DNA from 2 places in the Streptomyces sp. NPDC042364 genome. Region 2 is predicted to be linked to the other one. Evidence: riboswitches for the same ligand, from Rfam matches in the RefSeq annotation. Region 2 holds a riboswitch; the other holds the start of a gene.
What was found. Region 2 has a riboswitch for glycine ahead of gcvP (aminomethyl-transferring glycine dehydrogenase). Riboswitches for the same ligand answer to the same signal wherever they lie in the genome.

Region 1: linked by a shared signal. The riboswitch ahead of gcvT (glycine cleavage system aminomethyltransferase GcvT) and the one ahead of gcvP (aminomethyl-transferring glycine dehydrogenase) in region 2 are both predicted to bind glycine.

Annotation. Positions count from the first base shown of each region.
Region 1 is NZ_JBWKAJ010000009.1:289,865-297,026, reverse strand. Features, by position in the region: gene AC067N_RS20655 (DUF429 domain-containing protein) at 1-64, shown strand, start outside; gene AC067N_RS20650 (L-serine ammonia-lyase) at 131-1,498, opposite strand; gene glyA (serine hydroxymethyltransferase) at 1,662-2,927, opposite strand; gene gcvH (glycine cleavage system protein GcvH) at 2,942-3,319, opposite strand; gene gcvT (glycine cleavage system aminomethyltransferase GcvT) at 3,487-4,611, opposite strand; glycine riboswitch at 4,684-4,808, opposite strand; glycine riboswitch at 4,809-4,906, opposite strand; gene AC067N_RS20630 (AAA family ATPase) at 5,157-5,825, shown strand; gene AC067N_RS20625 (enhanced serine sensitivity protein SseB) at 5,953-6,729, shown strand; gene AC067N_RS20620 (enhanced serine sensitivity protein SseB C-terminal domain-containing protein) at 6,924-7,162, shown strand, end outside.
Region 2 is NZ_JBWKAJ010000030.1:6,658-13,819, reverse strand. Features, by position in the region: gene gcvP (aminomethyl-transferring glycine dehydrogenase) at 1-2,350, opposite strand, end outside; glycine riboswitch at 2,522-2,618, opposite strand; partial or broken gene AC067N_RS35955 (PRC-barrel domain-containing protein) at 2,681-2,896, shown strand; partial or broken gene AC067N_RS35950 (DNA polymerase IV) at 3,037-4,570, opposite strand; gene AC067N_RS35945 (MerR family transcriptional regulator) at 4,688-5,371, opposite strand; gene AC067N_RS35940 (bifunctional nuclease family protein) at 5,793-6,266, opposite strand; gene ftsR (transcriptional regulator FtsR) at 6,351-7,106, opposite strand; gene AC067N_RS35930 (FHA domain-containing protein) at 7,151-7,162, opposite strand, start outside.

The DNA of each region.
Region 1 (7,162 bases), on a different contig from region 2:
CTGGATGCACCTCCCCCGGCGCGACCTCCCCCTCACGGCGGTGCGGGAGGGAGCAGCGCACTGACCCCGCACACGGCCCCGGTCACGGACGGCGCCGAAGGACGCAGCGGCTCAGGCAGGGCCCGCCCCCTCAGCACTCGATGATGTTCACCGCCAGCCCGCCCCGCGCCGTCTCCTTGTACTTGACGCTCATGTCGGCGCCGGTGTCCTTCATGGTCTTGATGACCTTGTCGAGGGACACCTTGTGGGAGCCGTCGCCGCGCATGGCCATGCGGGCGGCGGTCACGGCCTTCACCGCGGCCATGCCGTTGCGCTCGATGCAGGGGATCTGGACGAGGCCGCCGACCGGGTCGCAGGTCAGGCCGAGGTTGTGCTCCATGCCGATCTCGGCCGCGTTCTCGACCTGTTCGGGGCTGCCCCCGAGAACCTCCGCCAGCGCGCCCGCCGCCATCGAACAGGCCGAGCCGACCTCGCCCTGGCAGCCGACCTCGGCGCCGGAGATGGAGGCGTTCTCCTTGAAGAGCATCCCGATGGCTCCCGCGGCCAGCAGGAAGCGGACGACCCCGTCCTCGTCGGCGCCCGGGACGAAGTTGATGTAGTAGTGCAGGACCGCCGGGATGATGCCCGCCGCTCCGTTCGTGGGCGCCGTCACCACCCGGCCACCGGCCGCGTTCTCCTCGTTCACGGCCATCGCGTAGAGCGTGATCCACTCCATGGCGTGCGCCAACGGGTCGCCCTCGGCCCGGAGCTGACGGGCCGAGACGGCGGCGCGACGGCGTACCCGCAGACCGCCGGGGAGAATGCCCTCACGGGACATGCCGCGCGCGACGCACGTCTGCATCACCCGCCAGATCTCCAGCAGCCCCTCGCGGATCTCCTCCTCCGTGCGCCAGGCCCGCTCGTTCTCCAGCATCAGCGCGGAGATGGACAGACCCGTCTCCTTCGTCAGCCGCAGCAGCTCGTCACCCGTGCGGAACGGGTACTTGAGTGCCGTGTCGTCGAGCTTGATGCGGTCCGCGCCGACCGCCTCCTCGTCCACCACGAAACCGCCGCCGACCGAGTAGTACGTCTTCGACAGCAGCTCCGCGCCCGACGCGTCGTACGCCCACACCGTCATGCCGTTGGCGTGGTACGGCAGCGCCTTGCGGCGGTGCAGGACCAGGTCCTTGTCGAAGTCGAAGGGGATCTCGTGGTCGTCGAGCAGCCGGATCCGGCCCGACTCCTTGATGGACTCCACGCGGTCGTCCGCCGACTCGACGTCCACCGTGCGCGGCGAGGAGCCCTCCAGGCCCAGCAGGACGGCCTTGGGGGTGCCGTGGCCGTGCCCGGTCGCGCCCAGGGAGCCGTACAGCTCGACCCGTATGGAGGCGGTCGCGGTCAGCAGCCGCTCCTTGCGCAGCCGGCGCGCGAACATCCGGGCCGCCCGCATCGGGCCGACCGTGTGGGAGCTGGACGGGCCGATGCCGATCGAGAACAGGTCGAAGACCGAGATGGCCACGGTGACTCCTCAGAACGGGGGGTGGTGCGAGGGGGGGCGGGGCACCGCGCTCACTGCCCAGTGTGCGCGGCGCCCCCGAAGAACGGCACTGTGTGCCGGTGAAACCGGGGTTACTTCCCGGAACAGCGGCCGGAGTTCGGACGATTCCGGCCCCTGCCCGGGGTCACTTGCCCAGGGTGGGGTAGAGCGGGTGCTTGTCGGTGAGGGCCTTGACCCGGGTCTTGAGGGCCTCGGTGTCGTAGGCGGGCTTGAGGGTCTCGGCGATGATGTCGGCGACCTCGGTGAAGTCCTCGGCGGTGAAGCCCCGGGTGGCGAGCGCGGGGGTGCCGATACGCAGGCCCGAGGTGACCATCGGCGGACGCGGGTCGTCGGGGACGGCGTTGCGGTTGACGGTGATGCCGACCTCGTGGAGGCGGTCCTCGGCCTGCTGACCGTCCAGCTCGGACTCGCGCAGGTCGACCAGGATCAGGTGCACGTCGGTGCCGCCGGACAGGACGTTGACCCCGGCCGCTCGCGCGTCCGGTGCGGTCAGCCGCTCGGCGAGGATCTTCGCGCCCTCGACCGTGCGCCGCTGGCGGTCCTTGAACTCCTCGCCGGCGGCGACCTTGAAGGAGACGGCCTTGGCGGCGATGACGTGCTCCAGCGGTCCGCCCTGGAAGCCGGGGAAGACGGAGGAGTTGAGCTTCTTGGCGAAGTCCTTCTTCGCCAGGATGATCCCGCCGCGCGGTCCGCCGAGCGTCTTGTGGGTGGTGGAGGTGACCACGTCCGCGTACGCGACGGGGTTGGGGTGCAGGCCCGCGGCGACGAGGCCCGCGAAGTGCGCCATGTCCACCCACAGGTACGCCTCGACCTCGTCGGCGATCCGGCGGAACTCCGCGAAGTCCAGCTGCCGCGGGTACGCCGACCAGCCGGCGATGATCACCTTCGGACGGTGCTCCTTGGCGAGGCGCTCCACCTCGGCCATGTCGACCAGTCCGGTGGCGGTGTCGACGTGGTACGCGACCACGTTGAACTGCTTGCCGGAGAAGTTCAGGCGCATGCCGTGGGTGAGGTGGCCGCCGTGGGCGAGGTCCAGGCCGAGGATGGTGTCGCCCGGCTGGGCCAGCGCGAACAGGGCGGCCTGGTTGGCGGAGGCGCCGGAGTGGGGCTGGACGTTGGCGTACTCGGCGCCGAAGAGGGCCTTGACGCGGTCGATGGCGATCTGCTCGGTGACGTCGACGTGCTCGCAGCCGCCGTAGTAGCGGCGGCCGGGGTAGCCCTCGGCGTACTTGTTGGTGAGGACGGAGCCCTGGGCCTCGATGACGGCGAGCGGAGCGAAGTTCTCCGAGGCGATCATCTCCAGGGTGGACTGCTGGCGGTGCAGCTCGGCGTCGACCGCGGCCGCGACCTCCGGGTCCAGCTCGTGCAGGGGCGTGTTCAGAAGCGACATGGTGCTACGACCTCTCAGCCGGCGATGAAGGCGGTGTACTCGTCGGCGGAGAGCAGATCGCCCGGCTCGTCCGTGACCCGTACCCTGAACAGCCAGCCGCCCTCGAAGGGGGCGGTGTTCACCAGCGACGGATCGTTCACCACGTCCTCGTTGACCTCGGTGATCTCACCGCTCACCGGGGAGTACAGATCGCTGACGGACTTCGTCGACTCCAGCTCGCCGCAGGACTCGCCCGCGGTCACCGTGGAGCCCACCTCGGGAAGCTGGGTGTAGACGACATCGCCGAGCGCGTTGGCCGCGTGCTCCGTGATGCCCACCGTCGAGACGCCGTCCTCGGCGGCCGACAGCCACTCGTGCTCCTTGCTGTAGCGCAGCTGCTGCGGGTTGCTCATGGCCTGAATTCTCCTGTACGCGGGGGAGTGATGATGAATGGGGGACTGCTGAAACCGCTGTTGAGCAGGGCGGATGTGCCCTTTGTCACGCTCGGGTGCGGCGCCGTGCCGTTCCGCACGACGCCGCCATGCCGCTTCTGAACGACGGTGAGCCGACTCCTACGGTGTCACTTGGACCGCTTGTAGAACGGCAGTGCCACGACCTCGTACGGCTCGTGGCTGCCCCGGATGTCCACAGCGACCCCGGTGGTGCCCGGGGCGGCGTACATGGCGTCGACGTACGCCATGGCGATCGGCTTGCCCAGGGTGGGGGAGGGGGCGCCGGAGGTGACCTTGCCGATCACCTTGCCGTCGGCGACGACGGGGTACCCGGCACGGGGGACCCGACGGCCCTCGGCGATCAGGCCGACGAGGACCGGCGGTTCGTGGTGGGCGTTCTCGGCGGCCTCGCGCAGGGCCGCGCGGCCCACGAAGTCGCCCTCCTTCTCGAACTTCACCACCCGGCCGAGCCCGGCGTCGAAGGGCGTCAGTTCGGTGGTCAGCTCGTGCCCGTACAGCGGCATGCCCGCCTCCAGGCGCAGCGTGTCCCGGCAGGACAGGCCGCACGGCACCAGGCCGACGCCCTCGCCCGCCTTGGTCAGCGCCTGCCACAGCTCCACGGCGTGCTCCGGCTTCACGAACAGCTCGAAGCCGTCCTCGCCGGTGTACCCGGTGCGCGCGATCAGCGCCGGGACGCCGGCGACCGTGCCCGGCAGGCCCGCGTAGTACTTCAGGCCGTCCAGGTCGGCGTCGGTGAGCGCCTTCACGATGCCGGGGGACTCGGGGCCCTGGACGGCGATCAGCGCGTACGCGTCCCGGTCGTCGCGGACCTCGGCGTCGAAGCCGGCCGCGCGCTCCACCAGGGCGTCCAGCACGACCTGGGCGTTGGAGGCGTTCGCGACGACCATGTACTCGGTCTCCGCGAGGCGGTAGACGATCAGGTCGTCGAGGATGCCGCCGTCCTCGCGGCAGATCATGGTGTAGCGGGCACGGCCCGTCTGCACCCCGCCGATGTTCCCGACCAGGGCGTGGTCGAGGAGCGCGGCCGCCTGCGGGCCGGTGACGGTGATCTCACCCATGTGGGAGAGGTCGAAGAGCCCGGCCCTCGTCCGTACGGCGATGTGCTCGTCGCGCTCGGAGCCGTAGCGCAGGGGCATGTCCCAGCCCGCGAAGTCGGTCATCGTCGCGCCGAGCGAGCGATGCAGGGCATCGAGCGCGGTACGGCGCGGTCCGGCGGTGGGGCTACTGCTCATCGGTTCTGCTCCCAAGGCGATGGGGGTCCCTCCCGCGCGAGCGAAGCCGAGCGTGAGGGAAGGCGAGGACGTTCCTCCCCATCTGTCATCGGAACCTGAGAGGTTCACCTCGACCGTACGTCCTGATGACGCACCGGTGGTCGCGGTTTGCACCTTGGGTGGAGCCACTGGCGCAGCGGCTCGCTTTTCAGATGTGCCTCGCCCGCGCGGTATCTGGGCCTGAGAGATTCAAGGGAGGGACTTGCTCCTTCGGCGCCCCAGCGAAGACTGCTGGGAGCTCTCCCGCGCGGATTCAAGCGGCCGGTATGCAGTTGGCGCGCACATCATTGCACGCATCGACGCGGCACGGCAGGGGGAGCCTCAGGGCCGGGGGTACGCCGCAGCAGGCGCACCCGTCCCGGGCGGCACGCGGGACGAAAGGACAGCCGTAGCGTTCCGTAGCACTCTTGTGGCAGTACGAGGACTGAATCAGGAGCGATCGGGCATTACCTTCTCTTTACGGTCTGTGGGGATGAGTCTCTCAACCCCTGGGGAGGACGATCACGGTGAACAGGACCACGGCGTGCGCGACGACCTCGGGCCTCGCCCTGCCCGAGCAGCCCGCCGGCCCGGCCGCCGCGGCCTGCGGCCCCTTCCCGGCGGCGGTCGTCCGCGACCTCAGGGAGCGCTCCGGGCGGAGCCCGCACGAACTGTCGTTCGCGGCCGACGACGTCGTGGTCGTCACCGGGCTCCCCGGCAGCGGCAAGTCGACCCTGATGCGGCGCGCGGTGCCGGGTCTGCGGATCGACTCCCAGGACACGCGTGACCGCTTCGACGCCCGCCTGGCGCGTGTCCTGCCGTACGCCGTGTACCGGCCGCTCGTGCGTTTCGCGCACTACGCCGGGCTCCGCCGCGCGCTGCGCTCCGGCGAGGGCGTCGTCGTGCACGACTGCGGGACCCAGGCATGGGTGCGGCGCTGGCTCGCCCGCGAGGCCGCCAGGCGGGGCGGCACCCTCCATCTGCTGCTGCTGGACGTCACCCCCGGTGAGGCACGGGACGGACAGCGGGAGCGGGGGCGCGGGGTGTCCCGGTACGCCTTCGCCCGGCACCGGGGAGCGATGACCCGGCTGCTGCGGGCCGTGGAGAAGGGGCGCCTGCCGGAGGGCTGCGGCTCGGCGGTGCTGATCGACCGGGCCGCCGCGGACGCGCTGAAGCGGATCGGCTTCGAGGGCTGAGCGCGGGTCCTGCGGGAGAGGCGGGGCCGGGGCGTCGTCGGAGGCGACGCCGGGCCGTCCCCTTTGCCCGCGGAGGGCATTAAGGTGCAGGGACAACAGCATCACGGAGTAAAGCGGTAGGCGGCAGATGGACTTCCCGGCGGACTTCCCGGCACAGGCACACCCCCATGGACACGGCGGGTGGCCCGGCAACGAGCTGGAGGAGGTGCTCTCCGCCTCCCTCGGGGTGCCGGGGGCCGGCCCGCGGATCGTGGAGGTGCTGGCCCGCAGCTTCGTCTGGGTGCCGCTGCCCGAGGGCGGCGGACCGAACAGCCGTGAGCTGGACCTTCCCACGATGGAGCTGGACGGCCAGGTGTACGTGCCGGTCTTCAGCTCCGAGGAGCAGTTCCGCCAGGTCGTCGGCAACCACATGTCGTACACGATCGCCCCGGCCGTCGAGTTCGCCCGCGGGCTGCCCCCGCAGGCCGGCCTCGCGCTGAACCCGGACGGCCTCGTGGGCATCCCGCTGCCGCCACCCGCCGTGGCCGAGCTGTGCCGGGCCGCCCGGACCCCGCTGGACGGGTCGGCGAGCGGCGCCCGCGTCCGCCTGTTCGAACCGGACTGGCAGGACGACCCGGTCGACTTCCTCGCCGCGGCCTCCGCCGAGTTCGCCGCGACCGGCGCCGTCCTCACCGCCCGCCGCTGCCTCGCCGCCATCGAGACCGCCGACCCCGTGATGTTCATCGGCGTCGACCTCGTCTCCTGGGAGGCCGACCGCACCCTCCCCCTGGACGCCCTCGGCCGGGCCCTCGGCAGACAACCGGTGGCCTGGCCGGTCAACATGGTCTTCCTGGACGTGGCCCAGGACCCGGTGGGCGACTGGCTCCGCGAAAAGGTCCGCCCCTTCTACCAACACGGCTACTGACACCGGGCCCCGAAGGGGAGCGGGGCGGTGACATCAGCGGCTCCGCCGCCGGGCCCCACCAGTCACGACGACGCCGTGGTCCGCGGCGCACGGCAAGCCCCGAGCCCTCGCCGGCTCGACCCGCACACCACCTAAGCTGGTTCTCCACAAACCAGGGTCCGACACCACCAGCTCCAAACCGAAGGGCGGCTGACGTGAGCGCGAGCGGCACGGCGACCGGGCAGGTCGAGCACATGCTGCGCCAGGTGACGCCGGGGCGTTACGACGCCTACGAGGCGTTGCTGCGTGCCCTCGCGACCCCCGCCACCGGTCAGGTGTGGATGCTCCTGTGGCACGGCCAGGCCGGCTCCCCGGACGCCCAGTACGGGAACATGGAGGTGGACGGGTTCAACTACGCGCCCTGTGTCACCTCCGCCCAGGAGCTCTCCGCCAG
Region 2 (7,162 bases):
GCGTCGCCCGCTTGAGGCCCTCGCCGCCCATCAGCCGGACGTACGCCCACGAGATCGGCAGGATGCCCGCCGAGCCCCACGGGGCGGCCGAGATCGGACCCACACCGGTCTCCGGGCCGGCCGCGGGCTGCATCGGGTGGTTCGGCAGATACGGCGCCAGGTGCTCCCGGACCGCCACCGGGCCGACACCGGGGCCGCCTCCGCCGTGCGGGATGCAGAACGTCTTGTGCAGGTTCAGGTGCGAGACGTCACCGCCGAAGTGGCCGGGCTTGGCGAGGCCCACCAGCGCGTTGAGGTTGGCGCCGTCGACGTACACCTGGCCGCCCGCGTCGTGCACCTGGGCGCAGATGTCGGCGACGTGCTCCTCGAACACCCCGTGGGTCGACGGGTAGGTGATCATCAGTACGGACAGCTCGTCCCGGTACTGCTCGATCTTCGTCCGGAGGTCCTCGACGTCGATCTCGCCGTCCTCGGCGGTCTTCACCACGACGACCTTCATCCCGGCCATCACGGCGCTCGCGGCGTTGGTGCCGTGCGCGGAGGACGGGATCAGACACACCGTCCGCTGGTCGTCGCCGTTGGCCCGGTGGTAGCCGCGTACGGCGAGCAACCCGGCCAGCTCGCCCTGCGATCCGGCGTTCGGCTGGAGCGACACCTTGTCGTATCCGGTGACCTCGGCGAGCCGCTCCTCCAGCTCACGGATCAGCGTCAGATAGCCCTGCGCCTGCGCGGCGGGCGCGAAGGGGTGCAGCTGCCCGAACTCGGGCCAGGTCACCGGCTCCATCTCGGTGGTCGCGTTGAGCTTCATGGTGCAGGAACCCAGCGGGATCATGCCCCGGTCGAGCGCGTAGTCCCGGTCGGCGAGACGCCGCAGGTAGCGCAGCATCGCCGTCTCGGACCGGTTCTCGTGGAACACCGGGTGGGTGAGGTACTCGTCGGAGCGCAGCAGCGCCTCGGGCAGCGTGTCCTCGGCGACGGCGTCGAGGTCCTCGACGCTGCCCTCCACACCGAACGCCGTCCACACGGCACCCAGCTGCGCCCGCGTCGTGGTCTCGTCGCAGGCGACGGACACCTGGTCGGCGTCCACGAGGTGCAGGTTCACACCGTGCTCGCGCGCGGCCGCCACGACCTCGGCGGCCCGTCCCGGCACCCGCACGGTCAGCGTGTCGAAGTACGCGCCGTGCACGACCTCCACCCCGCCCGCGGCGAGTCCGGCCGCGAGGACGGTGGCGTACCGGTGGGTGCGCCGCGCGATGGTCCGCAGGCCCTCGGGCCCGTGGTAGACGGCGTACATGCCGGCCATCACGGCCAGCAGCACCTGGGCGGTGCAGATGTTGCTGGTCGCCTTCTCGCGGCGGATGTGCTGCTCACGCGTCTGGAGGGCGAGCCGGTAGGCCTTGTGCCCGTCTGCGTCCACGGAGACGCCCACGAGCCGTCCGGGCAGGCTGCGCGCGAACTTCTCGCGCACGGCCATGTAGCCCGCGTGGGGCCCGCCGAAGCCCATCGGCACACCGAACCGCTGGGTCGTACCGATCGCGATGTCGGCGCCCAGCTCACCGGGCGGGGTCAGCAGCGTCAGGGCGAGCAGGTCGGCGGCGACGGTGACGAGTGCCCCGAGTCCGTGGGCCTGCTCGATGACCGGCTTCAGATCGCGTACGGCTCCGGAGGCGCCCGGGTACTGGAGGAGCACGCCGTTGATCTCGCGTGAGGCGATGTCGGCGGGAATGCCGTCGCTGAGGTCGGCGACGACGACCTCGACCCCGGTGGGCTCGGCGCGCGTCTCGATCACGGCGATGGTCTGCGGCAGCGCGTCCGCGTCGACCAGGAAGAGACCCTTCTTGTTCTTGCCCATGCGCCGGGAGAGCGCCATGGCCTCGGCGGCGGCCGTGCCCTCGTCGAGCAGGGATGCGCCTGAGGTGGGAAGGCCGGTGAGGTCGGCGACCATGGTCTGGAAGTTGAGCAGCGCTTCGAGCCGCCCCTGGGAGATCTCGGGCTGGTACGGCGTGTAAGCCGTGTACCAGGCGGGGTTCTCCATGACGTTCCGCAGGATGACGGGCGGCGTGAAGGTCCCGTGGTAGCCGAGTCCGATCATGGAGCCCAGCACCTGGTTGCGGTCCGCGAGCGACCGCAGCTCGGCGAGCACCTCGGCCTCGGTGCGCGCGCCCGGCAGCTTCAGTGCCTCGGCGTTCTTGATCACATCGGGGACCGCGGCGGCCGTCAGCTCGTCGAGCGAGCCGTAGCCGACGTGGGCGAGCATCTTGGCCCGGGCCTCGGCGTCGGGTCCGATGTGACGCCGCTCGAACGGGATTCCCTGTTCGAGCTCTGCGAGCGGAATGCGGTGGGCGGTCATTGCGGAGGCCTCCTGGTCTGACGCGACCTTCGAGGGCACCACGGCACGGGTGCCCGGACGGCCTCCCCCTCTGTCATCTCGACCTGAGAGCTTCACCGGCCCGGGTAGGACCGGCTTTCACCGTCGGTGAGAGCGGAAACCGTCGACACCCGCTCTGCTTTCCAGAGTGACCTCGTCCGTGCGGTACGTGAGCCTGAGAGATTCCGGGGAGGATTTGCTCCTTCGGCGCCTCCGGATGGTGTCCGGAGGACTCTCCCGCACGGGTTCAACAGCCGCTGCCAGCGTATCAGCGCGGTCAACGCACGTGTCTTCGAGTGGCCGCCATCCCCGATGTGCCTTTTCGTAGTGGTGAGGAACGATTTGCAACCCTCATGGCGACCACTTGGAGGGCCCGTGCAGACCGACATCGATCCGCGCAATCTGATCGGCCGCAAGGCGTTCGACCGCAAGGGCACCAAGATCGGCACAGTGGACGAGGTCTACCTGGACGACGCGACCGGCGTCCCCGAATGGGCTGCCATACGCACGGGCCTCTTCGGCCGCGACGCCTTCGTTCCCCTTGAGCCCAGTGAACTCGTCGAGGGTTCCCTCCGCGTCCCCTTCGACCGCGCCCTGATCAAGGACGCCCCCGACTTCGGCGTGGGCCGCCACCTCTCCCCCGAACAGGAACTCCAGCTCTACCACCACTACGGCCTGGACATCGCCCCGCCTCCCCCTCTGGACCACGACTTCGGCGACGTGACAAGCCCGGAAGACCCCTGACCTGCCATTTCATCGCGATCGTGGCGGCAACCCCGGCAGCTGCGGCCCGGCGAATGTCTGCCCGACCCCTCCCTCATACTCGGCTCCGGGACCCGGCACGGTCACCGCCTCCGACGGCCGCACCGGTCCGCCCGGCACCAACGGCAGCGGATCCACCGCCTCGAGATCGGGGTCGTCCGTGCGGAACGTCCGCACCCGGCCCGGTTCCGCGTCCCCCGGCGTCTCGAACCGCACCGTGACCCGGCCGAGCCCGCTCCCCTGCACCCACCCGTGCCCGTACTCGATGTGCCGGACGTCGTGCCCGGCCGACCACCGCCGTTCGACGGGGGCGCTCTCCTCCGCGACGACCTCCTCCACCGTCTCCTCCTCCGGAAGCTCCGGCTCCCCCGCAGCCTGCGCGAACAGATCCTCCTGCGTGTAGTCGGCGAGCCCGCTGACCCCCACCCCCAGCAACCGCACCCCGCCGGTGGTGTCGACGGCCTCCAGCAGCCGTGCCGCGGCCTCCCGCACCACAGCCGGGTCGTCCGTCGGCCCTCGCAGCGTCTCCGACCGCGTCAGCGTCGAGAAGTCGTACCGCCGCACCTTCAGCACGATCGTCCGCCCCGACAGCCCGGCGCTCCTCAGCCGCCGCACACACCGGTCGGCGAGCCTCTGCACCTCCAGGCGGACCCGCACCCGGTCATGGATGTCCACGTCGTACGTGTCCTCCACGGACACGGACTTCGCGTCCCGCTCGGCCACCACGGGCCGGTCGTCCCGCGCCAGCGCCATCGCGTACAACCCGTGTCCGTGGGCTTTCCCCAGCAGCCGTACGACCTCGTCCTCGCCCGCCTCGGCGATCTCCTCGACGGTGGTGATCCCGGCACGCCGCAGATGGTCCCCGGTGGCCGGCCCCACACCGGGCAGGATCCGCACCGACATCGGCCCGAGCAGCGCCCGCTCGGTACCGGGCTCGATCAGCACCAGCCCGTCCGGCTTGGCCTGCTCGGAGGCGATCTTCGCGAGCATCTTGGAGGCGGCCAGCCCCACGGACCCGGTAAGCCCGGTCACCGCTCGTATCTCCTGACGCAGCCTCACCCCCGTCGCCCGCGCCGACGCCTCGTCCCAGGCCGCTCCCCCGGCCTCCAGGTCCACGAACGCCTCGTCCAGGCTCAGCGGCTCCACCAACGGCGACAGAACGTGCAGAAGCCCCATGACCTGCTGGCTTATCGCCCGGTAGAACGTGAAGCGCGGCGTGAGATACGCGGCGTTCGGCGCGAGCCTGCGTGCCTGCGCCGTGGGCATCGCCGAGTGCACCCCGAAGACCCGCGCCTCGTACGAGGCGGTGGCGACCACACCCCGGGGGCCCAGGCCGCCGACGATGACGGCCTTCCCGCGCAGACTCGGCTTGGACGCCTGCTCCACCGAGGCGTAGAAGGCATCCATGTCGAGATGCAGAATCGTGGGCGCGGTTCTCACATCTCCGATGCTGCCCTACGCCACTGACAATGCCCTGCCACGGCCGATGGCGAGCCGGTGTCGCCGACGACGAGCGCTGCCGCGGGTCCGACCGCTCGGGCCCCCGTCGTGCTCCGCTCAGACCGCCCGGTTGCGCCTGCGCGCCAGTTCGTCCGCCGGGTTGGGGCGGACCAGGGTCTCGCCCGTGTCGATCCGCTCCCCGTGCAGCTGGGAAAGAGCGCTTTCCACGTCCCGCCAGACGACCCCCACGGCGATCCCGAAGATCCCCTGACCGCCTTGGAGCAGGGCGTGCACCTCGTCCGGCGAGGTGCATTCGTAGACCGTGGCGCCGTCGCTCATCAACGTCATCCGCTCCAGATCGCTGAAGCCCCGCTCCCGCAGATGCTGGACGGCTGTGCGGATGTTCTGCAGGGAGACACCGGTGTCGAGGAACCGTTTCACGATCTTGAGGACGACGACGTCCCGGAAGCTGTAGAGCCGCTGCGTCCCCGAGCCGTGAGCGGGTCGCACACTGGGCTCCACAAGACCGGTACGGGCCCAGTAGTCGAGCTGCCGGTAGGTGATGCCGGCGGCGGCACACGCCGTGGGGCCGCGATATCCCACGTTCTCGTACGGCTCGGGCTCCGCCTCCGCGCCGTCCTGGACGGCCGTCGGCAACTGCGGGACGGGACCGGCCGCGCCGCCGGAATGGGGGTAACCCCTGCTCGAGCGGAGCCGAGCGCTCGGGGGAGGGTACGAGCCGCTCTCCCCCAGACTGCGTCCGGGGGCACCCCCAGCCGTACCGTCGCCGCTGCTTCTCACGCCGACCTCCGTCCTTGACCTGCCTTCTCGACGGTAGGCAGCCACCAGGGGTGCGTCAACGACCGCCACACTCGGCACGCCGAGTGATAATCACCCTGAGAGTGGTTTCCCGTGCCCTTCCGCGGGGAAAGGCTAGCCGAATGTGCTAAACGGAACCGCAGGACGCCATATCGGCACGTCAGGCGCACCGGCCTCCAGGGCCACCGTCTCCTTGACCGGCTGCGACTCGCCTCGGCCCGACCGGCCTTCACTCCGGTCGGCCGCTGCCGGCACCCCCTGCTCGTCCCGCAGGTCGCGACCGGGCCCCATGACGGAGCGGCCCGGAGGTCAACCCGCTCCCGGCCGCGCGACGGGACCTCGGGCCCCTGACACGGGCCGGAGACCCGCCGGCCACCCGGCCCGGCACCACCGCACCCCGGCCTCACTGGCTGCTCGTACCGAAGTCCTCCGGCGAGATCTGGTCGAGGAACTCGCGGAACTTCTCCACCTCGTCCTCCTGCTCGTCCGGGATCGCGATGCCGGCGTCATCGAGCACCCCGTCACTGCCGAAGATCGGCGTCCCGGTGCGCAGCGCCAGCGCTATGGCGTCGGAGGGCCGCGCGCTCACCTCGACGCCGCTGGCGAAGACCAGCTCCGCGTAGAAGACGCCCTCACGCAGATCGGTGATGCGTACTTCCGTGAGCTCCTGACCGACGGCCTCCAGCACGTCCTTGAACAGGTCGTGGGTCAGCGGTCGCGCGGGGGCCATGCCCTGCTGGGCGAAGGCGATCGCAGTCGCCTCCCCGGGCCCGATCCAGATGGGGAGGTAGCGGTCGCCTCCCACTTCACGCAGGAGCACGATCGGTTGGTTGGAGGGCATTTCGACCCGGACACCTACGACATCGAGCTCGTTCACACAGCAACCCTAGGCCGTGCTCGGGATGTTTGGGTAGTCGAGCACGGATCGGCCCGGCGATCCGCCACAGGCGAACACTCCGCCTCAGCGGAGCCGGACGCCCAGCGCACTCTGCACGAGAGCGGCGTGCAGCTTCACCGTGAGCCCCGCCAGTTCTCTCGTACGGTCCTCCGCATGCGCCCTGGTCTGCGGATTGCGGTGTCGTCGCAGCGGGGCGACCACCTGCTCCACGAGGCCGGCCTCACGGTCGGCGGCGGCCCTCATCACCCGAAGATGCCTCGGCTCGATACCGAACCGCCCCAGTTCCACCACAAGCGTGGCTACCGTGAGGGCCTCGGCGTCGTACGAACCGTCCGGCAACGGCGCCAGGAGCCCGTACGACTCCCACTCGGCCAACTGCTCGTCCCCGATCCCGGCGCCGGCGAGCAGCTCGGCCCGCCCGATCCGGGCGGCAGTGGGCTCGTCGGGCTCCCCGAACAGCTCATTCAGACGCTCTCCGTCACCGAGGTCGCGCTGACGGCCCACCGACGGCAGCCGGACGTCCTCACCCCGTTCCAGGGCCTCAAGGTGCTCACGGATCACCTTGAGCGGCAGATAGTGGTCCCGCTGCATCCTCAGCACGTGTCCGAGGCGCTCGATGTCCTCGGCACTGAACTTGCGATACCCCGAGGGGGTCCGCTGCGGCTCGATCAGCCCCTCCGACTCCAGGAAACGGATCTTGGAGATCGTGACCTCGGGGAACTCCTCGCGCAGCAGGTTCAGCACCGTGCCGATGCTCATCAGGCCACTGTTCGCGGCGGTGGTGCCGTGCCCGGCACCACCGCTCGTTGTTCGAAGCATGGACCTTCCCTGGGGTTGCCCCCCGGAACGAGTCCGGGGGCGGGTCAGTAGCCCCG